2 regions of the Streptomyces sp. NPDC031554 genome follow, and region 2 is predicted to be linked to the other one. Evidence: riboswitches for the same ligand, from Rfam matches in the RefSeq annotation. Region 2 holds a riboswitch; the other holds the start of a gene.

Region 1 (5,589 bases), on a different contig from region 2:
ACGGCCGACCACGCCGCCACCGCGGCCCACAGCAGCACCTCCCCGGCGACCTCCAGCCACGGCACGCCGTCGGCGGCGGCGACCGACAGCGTCACCGCCGCCGTCATCCCCATCGGGAACACCGTCGCCCAGCGGCGCACGTCGCGGCGCGTCCGCGGCCACCGCACCTCCGCGGCGAGCAGCACGGCGTACCCGGCCAGGGCGAGCACGAGCAGCGCGACGGTCACCGTGCGCAGGACGCCGCGGTCGTCGTCGTTCCACAGGTACAGGCCGCCGTCCTCGGCCGTCAGGAGCGTCGACCCGGCCAGCGCCGAGACGGCGAGCGCCCCGACCGACACCCAGTGGTCCCCGTGGCCCTCCCGCACCTGCCGCGGATCGAAGCGGGCCAGCGCGAGGCCGTACAGGACGAGACCGAGCCAGAACGGCACCAGCGCCAGGTGCGCCGGCCAGGCCACCGACTCGGCCCGCGCCAGACTCGCCGCGAGCACCGCGAGCCCCTGGGTCGCCACACAGCACAGGAACACCGATCCGGGCATGCGCGGGCCCCAGCGCCGTACGACGTCCACCATGAGGACCGGCCACAGCACCGCGGCCAGGGCCAGCAGCGCCCAGGCGAGGACGGACCGGTCGGCCGCGCTGAGCCGGGTGCCGAGGACGGTGGTGGCCGACACGGCCATGAGCGCCGCCGGCGTGCCCGCCTCGGCCCGCCACCGCTCGCGCTCGTGCACCAGCCGCAGGACGAAGTCCGCCGCCAGCGCCAGCCAGGCCGCGCAGGCCAGCGCCAGGGTGACGTCGGACAGGAGGCCGTACCCCGTCTGACGCAGGCCGACCGACAGGATGCCGGTCGCCGTCACGGCGGCCCCGGCCGCCGGTGGACGCGCGGCCCACCAGGCGCGGAGGGGAGAGATGCGGGGCATGCCGCCGATGCTAGTGCCGCGACAGGCGACGTCCGCCCCGTCGCGACGCCCGGCACGCACTCTCGCCGCACCGGCCGAAGACCCGGGTACGTCCCGTACGAGGGACTCCGGCCGACACGCCGAGAGCACGCACCGGACGCCGCTCCTTCACGGGCGAACGTCGCCCGCCACGGCACTGGGGAGCGCGCGGCGGCTTCCCCCGGCGCACGCGCGCGGGGGCGGCGAGAAACGCGCGGGCGCAGGACACCCGGCCGCCGCCCGCACGGGTGCCCCCGCCCGCACGGGCGCCGCACGCCCGCGCGGGCGGTGTTCCGTCAGGCCGGGCGCACCACGCTGTGGATCGACGACTCCCCGTCGTAGTAGATCGACTCCTCGCGCACGTACGCGCCGGGCTTCGGGGCGTGGATCATCATGCCGTTGCCTATGTAGATGCCGACATGGGTGACGTCGGCGTAGAAGAAGACCAGGTCACCGGGTTGCGCGGCGGAGAGGGAGACCGTCGTGCCGGCGTTCACCTGGTCGTAGGTGACGCGCGGCAGGGAGACGCCGGCGGCCTTCCAGGCGGCCTGGGTGAGGCCGGAGCAGTCGTAGGAGTCCGGACCGGTCGCACCCCACACGTACGGCTTGCCGATCTGCGCGCGGGCGAACGCCAGCGCCTTCCCGGCCTTGGTGGCGTACGAGGAATCCGTGGAGGGGGACGGAGACGCCGAGGACGTCGAGGGCGACGAGGGCGTCGACGTGCCGGTGCCCGCCGGGTCCGACGCGCCGGCGCTCTCCTGCCGCGCGGCCGCCTGCTCCGCCTGCTGTTCGGCCAGCTCGGCGGCCTTGCGGGCGGCCTCCTGCCGCTTCTGCTCCTCGATCTTCGCCAGCCGCGCCTTCTCCTCGGCCGTCAGCTGCGACAGCAGCGCGCGGGCGGAGCCGAGCTTCTTCTGGACGGTGGCCTTGGCGGTCTTCAGGTCGTCCTGCGAGTCGGTGAGCGTCTGAAGGCTCCGGGAGGCCTCCTCGCGCTTCTTCATCGTCTCCGCCTGGTCGGCGAAGTAGTCGTCGACCGCGACCTTCTGGCGGTCGGTCACCCGGCCCATCAGCTGCGTCTGGTCGAAGTAGTCCTGCGGGGAGTCCGCGAGCAGGAAGGTCGCCGTGTCGGGGGCGGTGGCGCCGGTGCGGTACTGGGCGGCGGCGTAGGCCCCCAGCTCCGCGCGCGCGTCGTTGAGCTTCTGGGCGCGCTGCGCGACGTCGTCGAGGAGGGTGTCGACCTTCTTGCGCTGCTTGCCGGTCTTCTCCTTGGCGGCGTTGTACTTCTCGGTGGCCGTCTCCGCCTGGCGGTAGAGGTCGTCGACCTTCTTCTCGACCTCCTCCAGGCTCGGCCTGTCGTCGGCGGAGGGGGCGGCGGTGGCCGTCTGCGAGAGCAGGGCCACCGAGGTGAGGGCGGCGGTGGCGAGGGCGGGCGTGCGGATGCCTGCCATGCGCGTGCTCGCGGGACGCGGCTTGCGGTGCTGCGACGCCAAGGGAGGCGACTCCTTCCATGCTCCGCCTACCGGGTTAGCTGTCGGGTTCGGGCGGATGCGTGGAAGGGTTGCCCTACGGCTCGCCTCCCGCGGGAGTGAGCCGATTCACCCCAAGGTCTCGGTGGGTCCCCGGCTCCGGTCGCCGCGGGGCGCACCGGACTCGGCGGAGGCCGCACGGCCCGGCGAGGTTCGCCGGAGGGGGTCGAGCGGCCTGCCCGGCACGGTAGCCAACCGGTGTGCCCCCTGTGAAGGTTGGTGGGTGATATGCCCGATACATTTTCGTGACCTCGGGAAGGTTTGCCGCCCGGCGTCACCGACGGTGCCGGGGGCGCCCCGTTCGGTGAGGGGCGGGGGATGTTTCCCGGACGGCTTCGGGCTGTCGGTGCGGCGGCCTAGACTCGGAGAGCGATGAGCAGCCTCTTTGACGACAGCTTCCTGGCGGACCTCCAGGCCCCCCGCGGCCACCACGAGGAACCCCCGCCGCCGCCCGAGGACGATCACCTTCCGGAGCCGGTCCCGGACGATCTGTTCGGCGGGAAGTTCGACGTGCCGCCGGACCGGGACACCCACTACCGCGACGGCGCCCCCCGCCCCCCGGTCGACGCGGCGGCGCTCCTGGAGGGGCTCAACGACAACCAGCGCGCGGCCGTCGTCCACTCAGGCACCCCGCTGCTCATCGTCGCCGGCGCCGGCTCGGGCAAGACGCGCGTGCTGACCCACCGCATCGCCCACCTCCTCGCCGAGCGGCACGTCCACCCGGGCCAGATCCTCGCGATCACCTTCACCAACAAGGCCGCGGGCGAGATGAAGGAGCGCGTCGAGCAGCTCGTCGGCCCGCGGGCGAACGCGATGTGGGTGATGACCTTCCACAGCGCGTGCGTGCGCATCCTGCGCCGCGAGAGCAAGCGGCTCGGCTTCACCTCGTCGTTCTCGATCTACGACGCCGCCGACTCCAAGCGCCTGATGGCCCTGGTCTGCCGCGACCTCGACCTCGATCCCAAGCGCTTCCCGCCCAAGTCCTTCAGCGCGAAGATCAGCAACCTGAAGAACGAGCTGATCGACGAGGAGGACTTCGCCGCCCGGGCGGCCGACGGCTTCGAGAAGACCCTCGCGCAGGCCTACGCCATGTACCAGTCGCGGCTGCGCGAGGCGAACGCCCTCGACTTCGACGACCTGATCATGACGACGGTCAACCTGCTGCGCGCCTTCCCCGACGTCGCCGAGCACTACCGCCGTCGCTTCCGGCACGTCCTCGTCGACGAGTACCAGGACACCAACCACGCCCAGTACGCCCTGGTCAGGGAGCTCGTCGGCTCCGTCGAGCACCCGGCGGACGCGCCGCGGGGCGCGGACGACCTGCCGCCCGCCGAGCTGTGCGTCGTGGGCGACGCCGACCAGTCGATCTACGCCTTCCGCGGGGCGACCATCCGCAACATCCTCCAGTTCGAGGAGGACTACCCGGACGCCACCACGATCCTGCTGGAGCAGAACTACCGCTCCACCCAGACGATCCTCACCGCCGCCAACGCCGTCATCGAGCGCAACGAGTCCCGCCGCCCCAAGAACCTGTGGACCAACGCGGGCGAGGGCGCGCGCATCACCGGCTACGTCGCCGACACCGAGCACGACGAGGCACAGTTCGTCGCCGACGAGATAGACCGCCTCACGGACGCGGGCAAGGCCAAGGCCGGCGACGTCGCCCTCTTCTACCGGACCAACGCGCAGTCCCGCGTCTTCGAGGAGGTCTTCATCCGCGTCGGCCTGCCCTACAAGGTCGTCGGCGGTGTCCGCTTCTACGAGCGCAAGGAGGTCCGGGACGTCCTGGCCTACCTGCGCGTCCTCGCCAACCCCGAGGACTCGGTCCCGCTGCGCCGCATCCTCAACGTGCCCAAGCGCGGCATCGGCGAGCGCGCCGAGGCGATGATCGACGCCCTCTCCCAGCGCGAGAGGATCAGCTTCCCGCAGGCCCTCAAGCGCGTCGACGAGGCCTACGGCATGGCCGCGCGCTCCACGAACGCCGTCAAGCGGTTCAACACGCTGATGGAGGAGCTGCGCACGGTCGTCGAGTCGGGCGCGGGACCGGCGACCGTCCTGGAGGCCGTGCTCGAACGCACCGGCTATCTGGCCGAGTTGCAGGCCTCCACCGACCCGCAGGACGAGACCCGCATCGAGAACCTGCAGGAACTCGCCGCCGTGGCGCTGGAGTTCGAGCAGGAGTCCGGCGAGGGCGAGGCGACCGGCTCGCTCTCCGACTTCCTGGAGCGGGTCGCGCTGGTCGCCGACTCCGACCAGATCCCGGACGAGGGCGAGGACGGTTCGGGTGTCATCACGCTCATGACCCTCCACACCGCCAAGGGCCTGGAGTTCCCGGTGGTCTTCCTCACCGGCATGGAGGACGGCGTGTTCCCGCACATGCGCGCCCTCGGCCAGACCAAGGAGCTGGAGGAGGAGCGCCGCCTGGCCTACGTCGGCATCACCCGCGCGCGGGAGCGGCTCTACCTGACGCGCTCGGCGCTGCGCAGCGCCTGGGGGCAGCCGTCGTACAACCCGCCCTCGCGGTTCCTGGAGGAGATCCCGGCCGCGCACGTGGACTGGAAGCGGACGGGGGCGGCCTCGCCGGTGTCCTCCGGCCCGGTGTCCGGGGTGGCGGCCTCGCTGTCGTCGTCCCGCTCGCGTTCCTCGGCGGCCGGCGCCTCCGGCTTCGCCACGCGGCGCACCGCGGAGAAGCCGGTGATCGCCCTGGCCGTCGGCGACCGCGTCACCCACGACCAGTTCGGCCTCGGCACCGTCGTCGGCGTGAAGGGCACGGGCGCCAACGCGGAGGCGACGGTCGACTTCGGCGAGCCCAAGCCGAAGCGGCTGCTGCTGCGCTACGCGCCGGTGGAGAAGCTGTAGCGCGTACGGCACGAGCCCCCGGCGTCAGGTCGACGACGGGGGCTCATCGCGGAGTCGAGGGGGCGAGGGCCGGGAGGGCTACGTCGGGTCGAGCCCGTGGCTGCGCAGCCACGACAGCGGGTCGATCGAGGAGGCTCCGCCCGGCCGGACCTCGAAGTGCAGGTGCGGTCCGGTGGAGTTGCCGGAGTTCCCGGAGTACGCGACCGGGTCGCCGGCCTTCACCGTCGTACCGGAGGGGACGCGGTAGCTGGAGAGGTGGCAGTACCAGGTCT
Region 2 (5,589 bases):
GGAGCTTCCCGCGGACCCGGCCCCCGGCGAGGACCTCATCTCGGGTCTGATCCGCGCCTCCGACCACGGCGAGCACCTCACCGAGAACGAGGCCGCCGCCATGGCCTTCATCCTGCTGTTCGCCGGGTTCGAGACGACCGTGAACCTGATCGGCAACGGCACCTACGCCCTGCTGACCCACCCCGGTCAGCGTGCCCGCCTCCAGGCCTCCCTGGCCGCGGGCGAGAGCGGCCTCCTGGCGACCGGCGTGGAGGAACTCCTGCGCTACGACGGCCCGGTGGAGCTCGCCACCTGGCGGTTCGCCACCGAGCCCCTGACCGTCGGCGGACAGGACATCGCCCCCGGCGACGCCGTCCTCGTCGTCCTGGCGGCCGCCGACCGGGACCCGGCGCGGTTCGCCGACCCGGACGTCCTGGACCTGTCCCGCCGCGACAACCAGCACCTGGGCTACGGCCACGGCATCCACTACTGCCTGGGCGCGCCCCTCGCCCGCCTGGAGGGGCGGACCGCTCTGGCCACCCTCCTGACCCGGCTGCCCGACCTGCGACTGGACGCCGATCCGGCCGACTTGAGGTGGCGCGGCGGACTCATCATGCGCGGACTGCGCACCCTGCCCGTGCGGTTCGGGCCCGCCGTCCCGGTGAACCCCCCGAAGCCGTCCGCTGACCAACCGTGATGTGCCCGGACAGCGAAGCAGAGGTGACCGTTCCTCAACTCTGTGATCTTCACGTGATCTGCGCGGCATTAACTTGTGACAAGTGATCGTCTGCCGATACGTTCACCTGTCAGCGCGGCGTCCTTGTTGCTCGGGTTCCTCGGCTTCCTCGGTTTCCTTGGTTTTCTCGGTTTCTTCGGGGTTTCTTGAGGTTCCTCGGGGCTTCACGGGCCGCGCAAGCACTGTTGTCTCGAGAAAGGCCCCCGCATGCTCTCCGGGAACGGTCGACACCGGCGCCCCCGTCAGGCTCCGGCCCTCCTCGTCGCGGCCGGCGTGACCGGCTCCGCGATCGCCATCCCGCTGCTCGGCGCCACCGGCGCGAGCGCGGCCGACGGCACGGTGTGGGACACCGTGGCGGAGTGCGAGAGCGGCGGCTCCTGGAGCGCGAACCAGGGCGGCGGCGAGTACGGCGGCCTGGCGCTGAGTCAGGAGGACTGGGAGACGTACGGCGGACTCGACTTCGCCGAGCGCCCCGACCTGGCCAGCCGCAACCAGCAGATATCCGTCGCGCAGAAGGTCCTCGCCGACCAGGGGGTCGGTGCCTGGGGCACCTGCGGGCTGACGTCCGGGCTGAGCAAGGAGAGCGGCGCGGGCAGCCTGGACACCGGAGTGGCGGACGACTCGTCCGACTCCTCCGTGTCGTCCGGCTTGTCCGACCTGTCCAAGGGGGCGTCCGGCTCCTCGAACTCCGCGAAGCCCTCGGACGGCGAGGACGCGTCGGCCTCCCCGTCGGCCGAATCCTCCCCGGACGACACGGACAAGGCCTCCCCGTCCGCTTCGTCCCCTTCCTCCGGAAAGTCGGAAGGCTCCTCGAAGTCCGACGCGTCGAAGGACGTGGACGCGGACGCCCCGCGGGCGGACGACGGTTCGACCACGGCCACCCCCGAAGTGGACGACTCGGACAAGTCGGCCCAGGAGGCGGGCTCCTGGAGCCTCGTCGACACCGGCTCCCTCTCCTCCGGCCGCCACCGCGGCACCTCCGCCGACGAGGCCCTGCCGGACGGCACCACCGCCGCCTCCGCCGGCCGGCACGCCGCGGGCGCCTCCGGCGGTGCGGTGGGCACCTACGTCGTGCGCGACGGCGACTCCCTCGTCTCCATCGCCGACTCCCTTGACCTCGACGGCGGATGGCGCGCGCTCTACGCCGAGAACAAGGGCGCCATCGGTACCGACCCGAACAACATCGCTCCCGGTCAGACGCTCGACACAGCGGTGGAATAGGGCGGAAAAACGGGAAAAGCAGCGGGAGTTCACGTCACGCTTCGCGCTGAATGTCCGTTTTGATCAAAGTGTGGGATGAGTCTCAGAAGGCGTGATCGTCTTTGAAATTCCGCTGAGCGCATGTCTACGGTCGTGATCGCTCGGCAACCCGAGCCCCGGCTGTCACAACGCCGAATCCTGCCAGTGGCAGCCCGGGAACAGTCGTCGCGTCAAGCGCCGTGGGCAGGAGCGGGGGACCCAAGGTAGGTGCCGCACCGGTCGGTCGACCGGAACGGCTAGGGGTGAAGCCACGCCTTCCGGGAGCAGTGCTCCCGGGCGGGGGTGGCCGGGCAACTCACAGGCCCGAACCCGACAGCTCACCTCGCAGGCGTCGGTGAGGGGATCCACCATGCTGTTTTCCGTCAAGGGCAAGCACCGTCGTCCGTCCAGGGCCACCCGCGCCGCAGCGCTCGCCGGCGTCACCGGTGTCGCCATCGCCGCCCCGCTGATGGCGGCCGGCAACGCCTCCGCCGCCACCGCCTCCGAGTGGGACGCGGTCGCCCGGTGCGAGTCCGGCGGCAACTGGGCCATCAACACCGGCAACGGCTACTACGGCGGCCTGCAGTTCTCCGCCTCCACCTGGGCCGCCTACGGTGGCACGCAGTACGCCTCCACCGCCGACAAGGCCTCGAAGTCCCAGCAGATCCAGATCGCCGAGAAGGTCCTCGCGGGCCAGGGCAAGGGTGCCTGGCCGGTCTGCGGCGTGGGCCTGTCCGGCGCCTCGTACAACGGCGGCTCGGCCTCCACCGGCTCGTCCGCGGGCAACTCCTCGGCCGGCGGCTCCTCGGAGACCTCGACCCGCTCCACCGAGCGGCAGAGCGCCTCCCGCTCCGCCGAGCGCCCGGCCGCCACGCCGCAGAAGTCCGAGAAGTCCCAGAAGACCGTCACCACCCCGACCGGCAAGAAGGTCAAGAAGGGTGACGGCGAGTACAAGGTCGTCGCGGGCGACACCCTCAGCTCCATCGCCGAGGCGCGGGACGTCAAGGGCGGCTGGGCCGAGCTGTTCGAGCTGAACGAGGACATCGTCCAGGACGCCGACCTCATCTACCCGGGTCAGCAGCTCCACCTGAAGTGACACCCGGCTCCCGGCCGGACCACAGCCCCCTCACAGCCGAGCCCGTCACGCTGAGGGCCCCGTGAGGGAGCCCCCGTCCCCACGGTCCCCCCGCCCCGGTGCGTGTTCCCCCGTACGCGCCCGGGCGGGGGTTTCTCTTTCCCCGTTCGCCGTCTTCCGTTGGCCACCCCCTTTGTTCCGGGCTGAAACAATGGGTACCGTCTCCCTGTCCACGGGACGGTCGGTCGGCCGACCGACGCCCCGGGGCGGTTAGGCTCTAGTCGCAAGGCTCGGCACGGCCTCCACACGGCCCGCCCGCGCCCCGCACAACCAGCGTCACATCCCAAGAAGGAGATGCTCGTGCCGTCCATCGACGTCGTCGTAGCCCGGGAAATCCTGGACTCCCGAGGCAACCCCACGGTCGAGGTCGAGGTCGGCCTCGACGACGGCAGCACGGGTCGTGCCGCCGTCCCCTCCGGCGCCTCCACCGGTGCCTTCGAGGCCATCGAGCTCCGCGACGGTGACCCCAACCGCTACCAGGGCAAGGGCGTCGAGAAGGCCGTCCTCGCCGTCATCGAGCAGATCGGCCCCGAGCTGGTCGGCTACGACGCCACCGAGCAGCGCCTGATCGACCAGGCCATGTTCGACCTGGACGCCACCGACAACAAGGGCTCCCTCGGCGCCAACGCCATCCTCGGCGTCTCCCTCGCCGTCGCCCACGCCGCCTCCGAGGCCAGCGACCTCCCGCTCTTCCGCTACCTGGGCGGCCCGAACGCGCACCTGCTGCCCGTTCCGATGATGAACATCCTGAACGGCGGCTCGCACGCCGACTCCAACGTGGACATCCAGGAGTTCATGATCGCCCCGATCGGCGCGGAGTCCTTCTCCGAGGCCCTGCGCTGGGGCGCCGAGGTCTACCACACCCTCAAGAAGGTGCTGAAGACCAAGGGCCTGTCCACCGGCCTGGGCGACGAGGGCGGCTTCGCCCCGAACCTGGAGTCCAACCGCGCCGCGCTCGACCTCATCATCGAGGCCATCAAGCAGGCGGGTTACGTCCCCGGCGAGCAGATCGCGCTCGCGCTCGACGTCGCCGCGTCCGAGTTCTACAAGGACGGCGCCTACGAGTTCGAGGGCAAGTCCCGCTCGGCCGCCGAGATGACCGAGTACTACGAGGAGCTGGTCTCCGCGTACCCGCTGGTCTCCATCGAGGACCCGCTGTACGAGGACGACTGGGCCGGCTGGAAGGTCATCACCGACAAGCTGGGCGACAAGGTCCAGATCGTCGGCGACGACCTCTTCGTCACCAACCCGGAGCGCCTGGCCCGCGGCATCGAGGAGGGCTCCGCCAACGCCCTCCTGGTCAAGGTCAACCAGATCGGCTCGCTGACCGAGACGCTGGACGCCGTCGAGATGGCCCAGCGCAACGGCTTCAAGTGCATGATGTCCCACCGCTCCGGCGAGACCGAGGACGTCACCATCGCCGACCTCGCCGTCGCGGTGAACTGCGGCCAGATCAAGACCGGCGCGCCGGCCCGCTCGGACCGCGTCGCCAAGTACAACCAGCTGCTGCGCATCGAGGAGATCCTCGACGACGCCGCGGTGTACGCCGGCCGCAGCGCCTTCCCGCGCTTCAAGGGCTGAACCACCCGGGGCTGAGCCGTTGAGGGCTCGTCCTGAGCCAGTCGTACGTACGTCCCCGTACCGGTCCCGTACCGTGTCCGGGGACGTACGCACGTGTGAGACGGGAGGCGGGGACGACATGGCCGTGAAGGACCGGGACCGTTTCTCCACCACGACCAGGATCAAACTGCTCGGCGAGCAGACCGCGGCCCGGGTCTACCGGTCCCAGACCAAGCGCCAGGCCCGCCGCTCACGCCTGACCGGCCGTGCGGCCCTCCTCGCGCTGGTCCTGTGCACGCTGGTCCTGGCCCTGGCCTACCCGATGCGGCAGTACGTCTCCCAGCGCGCCGAGATCGCCGATCTCCAGCGCGAGAAGGAGCAGGCCCGCGAGCGGGTGCGACAGCTGCGCGACCTCAAGGCACGCTGGCAGGACGACGCCTACGCCGAACAGCAGATCCGGCTGCGGCTGCACTACGTGATGCCGGGGGAGACGGGCTACATCGTCGTCGACCCCGACGCCGCCGAGCAGTCCCGCGCCGACCAGGGGGCCGCCGACCGCCCCTGGTACTCGAACGTCTGGGACGCCGTCGACACGTCCGACGCCGCCGACCGATGAACCGACCAGAGAGACTTTCGTACAGGCATGGAAACCCCCCCGCCCACCACTCCCCGCACCGAGCCCACCGACGCCGACGTCGAGGCCTTCCAGCAGCAGCTCGGACGACCGCCGCGCGGACTGCGCGCCATCGCCCACCGCTGCCCGTGCGGGCAGCCGGACGTGGTGGAGACGGCCCCCCGCCTCCCGGACGGCACCCCCTTCCCGACGCTGTACTACCTGACGTGCCCGAAGGCGAACTCCGCCATCGGCACGCTCGAGGCGAACGGCGTGATGAAGGAGATGACGGAACGGCTGGGAACCGATCCGGAGCTGGCGGCGGCC

The links. Region 2 has a riboswitch for cyclic di-AMP ahead of ACZ5FU_RS12400 (transglycosylase family protein). Riboswitches for the same ligand answer to the same signal wherever they lie in the genome.
Region 1: linked by a shared signal. The riboswitch ahead of ACZ5FU_RS04100 (C40 family peptidase) and the one ahead of ACZ5FU_RS12400 (transglycosylase family protein) in region 2 are both predicted to bind cyclic di-AMP.

Annotation. Positions count from the first base shown of each region.
Region 1 covers NZ_JBVIKX010000001.1:937,872-943,460, reverse strand. Annotated here, with positions in the region: gene ACZ5FU_RS04105 (tellurite resistance/C4-dicarboxylate transporter family protein) at 1-917, opposite strand, end outside; gene ACZ5FU_RS04100 (C40 family peptidase) at 1,232-2,380, opposite strand; cyclic di-AMP (ydaO/yuaA leader) riboswitch at 2,431-2,598, opposite strand; gene pcrA (DNA helicase PcrA) at 2,831-5,317, shown strand; gene ACZ5FU_RS04090 (M23 family metallopeptidase) at 5,396-5,589, opposite strand, start outside.
Region 2 covers NZ_JBVIKX010000004.1:90,887-96,475, reverse strand. Annotated here, with positions in the region: gene ACZ5FU_RS12410 (cytochrome P450 family protein) at 1-676, shown strand, start outside; gene ACZ5FU_RS12405 (transglycosylase family protein) at 923-1,936, shown strand; cyclic di-AMP (ydaO/yuaA leader) riboswitch at 2,141-2,321, shown strand; gene ACZ5FU_RS12400 (transglycosylase family protein) at 2,325-3,050, shown strand; gene eno (phosphopyruvate hydratase) at 3,384-4,670, shown strand; gene ACZ5FU_RS12390 (FtsB family cell division protein) at 4,789-5,265, shown strand; gene ACZ5FU_RS12385 (DUF501 domain-containing protein) at 5,293-5,589, shown strand, end outside.